2 regions of the Actinoplanes sp. NBC_00393 genome follow, and region 2 is predicted to be linked to the other one. Evidence: riboswitches for the same ligand, from Rfam matches in the RefSeq annotation. Region 2 holds a riboswitch; the other holds the start of a gene.
What was found. A riboswitch is a leader RNA that binds a small molecule or an ion and turns the genes downstream of it on or off. The one in region 2 is predicted to bind glycine.

Region 1: another riboswitch for glycine. It lies ahead of gcvP (aminomethyl-transferring glycine dehydrogenase); the one in region 2 lies ahead of OHA21_RS21345 (L-serine ammonia-lyase).

The regions. Positions count from the first base shown of each region.
Region 1 covers NZ_CP107942.1:3,052,875-3,055,328, forward strand. The annotation lists gene gcvP (aminomethyl-transferring glycine dehydrogenase) at 1-1,034, opposite strand, end outside; glycine riboswitch at 1,110-1,200, opposite strand; gene OHA21_RS14305 (cation-translocating P-type ATPase) at 1,366-2,454, shown strand, end outside.
Region 2 covers NZ_CP107942.1:4,531,259-4,533,712, reverse strand. The annotation lists gene OHA21_RS21350 (AMP-dependent synthetase/ligase) at 1-993, shown strand, start outside; glycine riboswitch at 1,048-1,138, shown strand; glycine riboswitch at 1,143-1,229, shown strand; gene OHA21_RS21345 (L-serine ammonia-lyase) at 1,267-2,454, shown strand, end outside.

The DNA of each region.
Region 1 (2,454 bases), 1.5 Mb from region 2:
GCCGGGCCGTGGTAGACCGCATACATGCTGGCCATCACGGCCAGGAGCACCTGGGCGGTACAGATGTTGCTGGTCGCCTTCTCCCGGCGGATGTGCTGCTCGCGGGTCTGCAGCGCGAGCCGGTAGGCCGGGGCGCCGTCGGCGTCCTTCGAGACACCGACCAGGCGCCCGGGCAGCGACCGCTCCAGGCCGGCACGCACGGCCAGGTAGCCGGCGTGCGGGCCACCGAAACCGAGGGGTACGCCGAACCGCTGCGTCGTTCCCGCGGCGATGTCCACGCCGATCTCGCCCGGCGCCCGCAGCAGGGTCAGCGCAAGCAGGTCGGCGGCGACCGTGACCAGGGCGCCCTTGGCGTGGGCGGCCTCGACGAGCGCGGCGTGGTCGCGGACCGCGCCGGACGCGCCCGGGTACTGCAGGTGCAGGCCGAAGAACTCGGCCGGCAGCTCGCCGGTCTCGACGTCGACCAGGCGCACCTCGATGCCGAGCGGTTCGGCGCGGGTCCGCAGGACGGCCAGGGTCTGCGGGAACGTGTCGGCGTCCACCGCGTACACATTGCTCTTGACCTTGGAGGCCCGCCGCGCGAGGGTCATGGCCTCGGCCACCGCGGTGGCCTCGTCCAGCATCGAGGCGTTCGCCGTGGTCAGCCCGGTCAGGTCGGTGACCACGGTCTGGAAGTTCAGCAGCGCCTCGAGCCGGCCCTGGCTGATCTCCGGCTGGTACGGGGTGTACGCCGTGTACCACGCCGGGTTCTCCAGCACGTTCCGCTTGATCACCGCGGGCGTGTGGGTGCCGTAGTAGCCCAGCCCGATCATCGAGGTGGCGACGGTGTTGCGCCCGGCGATCGCGCGCAGCTCGGCGATCGCCTCCTCCTCGGAGATCCCGGCCGGCAGGTCCAGGTCACCGTGCCAGCGGATCACCTCGGGGATCGCGGCGTCCATCAGCTCGCCGACCGAGTTGTACCCGATCGCCTTGAGCATGTGGGTCTGCTCGTCCGGGTCCGGACCGATGTGACGGGGAACGAACGGCGAGGTCATGGGCGACTCCAGGGCTCGAGAAGGTCGACACGCAACCCTCCCCCTCTGTCATACCCAGCAGGCACTCCAGAGTTGCCTGCCCTCGCGGTCCTTTTGCCTGAGAGGTTCCGGGGAGGATTTGCCCCTTCGGCGCCACCTTTTCGGTGGTCTCTCCCGCGCGGGTGTAGCCGGCAGCACTCAACCTACCAGCGGATCCGGCGCCGGTCGCCGGGCGCACCGCAGTTGTGACCAACGCCCGTCCCGCCGGTGAATTCATCCCCACCGGGTGATGGATCCGCGGGGTTGCGGCGCGACGGTGTACCGGCCGGCACCTGACCCCCGGGGGTACGCCATGACCAACCCCACCGTCGAACGGCCGCAGACCGCGGCCCTGGACACCGACGCCACCCAGGGCCTGTCGCTCACCGAGGCGGCGGCCAGGCTGTCCCGGTACGGGCCGAACGCCATCGCCGCCGAGAAACCGCCCTCCGCGCTGACCGTCGCCGCCAAACAGTTGCGCGACCCGATGAACATCATGCTGATCGCCGTGGTCGTGGTCAGCCTGCTGATCGCCGAATGGTCCACCGCCCTGATCGTGGCGCTGCTCGTGCTGCTCAACGTGGTGCTCGGCGCCCGGCAGGAGCTGACCGCACGGGCCAGCGTCGACGCGCTGGCCAAGATGCAGGTCCCGGAGGCCCGGGTGATCCGCGGCGGCGACCTGGTCCAGGTGCCGGCCGTCGACCTGGTGCCCGGCGACATCGTGCACCTGGAGGCCGGTGATCTGGTGCCCGCTGACGGGCGGATCCTGCGCTCGGCCACCTGCGAGGCCCAGGAGGCGGCGCTGACCGGCGAGAGCGCCCCGGTCGCCAAGGACAGCAAGGAGCTGCCGCCCGGCGAGGTGCCGCTCGCGGAGCGCACCAACATGCTGTTCCAGAACACCTCGGTGACCCGCGGCACGGCCACCATGCTGGTCGTCGCGACCGGCATGGACACCGAGATGGGCCGGATCGCGACCATGCTGACCAAGGTCGAACGGACCCGCTCCCCGCTGCAGCGCGAACTCGACACCCTCACCAAGGTGCTCGGCGTGATCGCCTGGACCGCGGTGGTGTTCATCATCGTCGTCGGCTGGCTGCGCGGCATGGAACTCGACGCACTGCTGATGCTCGGCACCGCGATGGCGATCTCGGCGATCCCGACCGGCCTGCCCGCCTTCGTCGCCGGGCTGCTCTCGGTCGGCGCCCGCAACCTGGCCCAGGCCAAGGCCATCGTGAAGAACCTGACCGACGTCGAGACCCTGGGTGCGACCAGCGCCGTCAACACCGACAAGACCGGCACCCTGACGCTGAACCAGATGATGGTCTCGGCCCTGTACGCCGGCGGCACCTGGTTCACCGTCGAGGGCGAGGGCTACCGCAAGTCCGGGGCGATCCGCTCGGTC
Region 2 (2,454 bases):
GTGGTCAAACCGGTCGTCATGCCCGCCGTACCCCGGATCTTCGAAAAGGTGCATGCCGGCGTGCTCGCCGCCGCGCACAAGGACGGCGGGGTGAAGGCCCGGCTCTTCGACTGGGCCGTCGGTGTCGGCCGCAAGGCCGCCCGGACCCGCCGCAACGGCGATCCGGTGCCCGCCGGGCTCGCGCTGCAACACAAGATCGCCGACAGGCTGGTGCTGAGCAAGGTACGCGCGCGGTTCGGCGGGCGGCTGCGCTTCTTCCTGTCCGGTTCGGCCGCGCTGTCGGCGGACATCTGCGAGTTCTTCGACGCTCTCGGCCTGCCCATCCTGGAGGGGTACGGGCTGACCGAGACCTCGGCCGGCGCCTTCGTCAACCGCCCGGACCACCTGGAGTACGGCACCGTCGGCCTGCCACTGCCCGGCACCGAGGTCCGGATCGCCGAGGACGGCGAGATCCTGATCAAGGGTCCCGGGCTGATGGACGGTTACCACGGCTTCGATCCGCTCGGCGAGTGGCTGGCCACCGGCGACATCGGCGAGATCACCGCCCGCGGCTCGCTGAAGATCACCGACCGGAAGAAGGACCTGTTCAAGACCTCCGGCGGCAAGTACGTCGCGCCGCAGGCGATCGAGACCCGGTTCGCCGCGATCTGCCCGCTCTCCGCGCAGATGGTGGTCTACGGCGACGGCCGCAACTACGTCACCGCGCTGATCGACCTCGACCCGGTCGCTGTGCGCACCTGGGCGACCGCCAACGGGGTCACCGGCGAGACCCACGCCGACCTGGTGCGCTCACCGCAGGTGCAGGCCGCCGTCGACGGCTACGTCACCGAGCTCAACTCCGCCCTCGGCCGCTGGGAGACAGTCAAACGGTTCACCATCCTGGAACGCAACCTGAGCGTCGAGAACGGCGACCTCACCCCGTCGCTGAAACTGCGCCGGCGCATCGTCGAGCAACGCAATGCTCACCTGCTCGACAAGCTTTACACCGGTTGACGCGGCTATCCTGGCCTGGATAGCTTCACCAGCGACAACCGCATATTTCGCCGCTCATCCGCTGCGGGAGAGCCCCTGGTGACAGGGCGCCGAAGGAGCAACTTCTCCCTCAGAATCTCTCAGGCCAACGTACCGCTGCGGGCAGGCGACTCTGGAAAGCCGGGGACGGTCCGCCGTCGCCGCGCCCAAGGTGCAAGCCGCCGCCGGCGGCGAAGCTCTCAGGCCCCATGACAGAGCGAGGGAGGCCCACCCCAGCTAGCAGGGAGCCTCCGCATGGCCGTCTCCGTCTTCGACCTGTTCTCGATCGGCATCGGGCCGTCCAGCTCACACACCGTCGGCCCGATGCGCGCCGCCCGCCTCTTCACGCAGCAACTCGCCGGCCTGCCGGTCGCGACCGTGCGCGCCGAGCTGTTCGGTTCGCTCGGGGCGACCGGTCACGGTCACGGCACCCCGCGGGCGGTGCTGCTGGGCCTGGCCGGCGAGGAGCCGGAGACGGTCGACACTTCTCTCGAATCGGCACCCCTTCCGTTCGAGGCGGACCTCGTGCTGCACCGGCGGCGGTCACTGCCCGAGCATCCCAACGGGATGACCTTCACGGCGCTCGGCGCCGACGGCGCCGAGCTTCTGCGCAAGACCTACTTCTCGGTCGGCGGCGGCTTCGTGGTCGATGAGAAGACCGGCGGGGTACGCGCGGACGACATCTGCCTGCCCTATCCGTTCTCGTCGGGCGCCGACCTGCTGGCGACGACCCGGGCCACCGGTCTGTCGATCTCCCGGCTGATGCTGGTCAACGAGACGGCGTGGCGCCCGGAGTCCGCGGTGCAGGCCGGCCTGCAGCACCTCTGGTCGGTGATGAACGACTGCATCGACCGGGGACTCGACGCCGAGGGCATCCTGCCGGGAGGTCTGCGCGTCCGGCGGCGGGCGGCGGCGACGGCACGTCAACTACGGGCGGGCGGTCCCGGCGCTGAGCATGCGATGGAGTGGCTCACCGCGTACGCCATGGCCGTCAATGAGGAGAACGCGGCCGGCGGCCGGGTGGTCACCGCGCCCACCAACGGCGCCGCCGGCATCATCCCGGCCGTGCTGCGCTACTACCTGGACTTCGTGCCCGGCGCGTCGGCGGACGGCGTGGTGCGGTTCCTGCTGACGGCCGGCGCGATCGGCCTGCTGTTCAAGGAGAACGCCTCCATCTCCGGCGCCGAGGTCGGCTGCCAGGGCGAGGTGGGTTCGGCGTGCGCGATGGCCGCCGCCGGCCTGGCCGAGGTGCTGGGCGGCACACCCGAGCAGGTAGAGAACGCCGCCGAGATCGGCATGGAACACAACCTGGGCCTGACCTGCGACCCGGTCGGCGGCCTGGTCCAGATCCCGTGCATCGAACGCAACGGCATGGCCGCGGTGAAGGCGGTGACCGCCGCGAAGATGGCGCTGCGCGGCGACGGCCGCCACCACGTCTCCCTG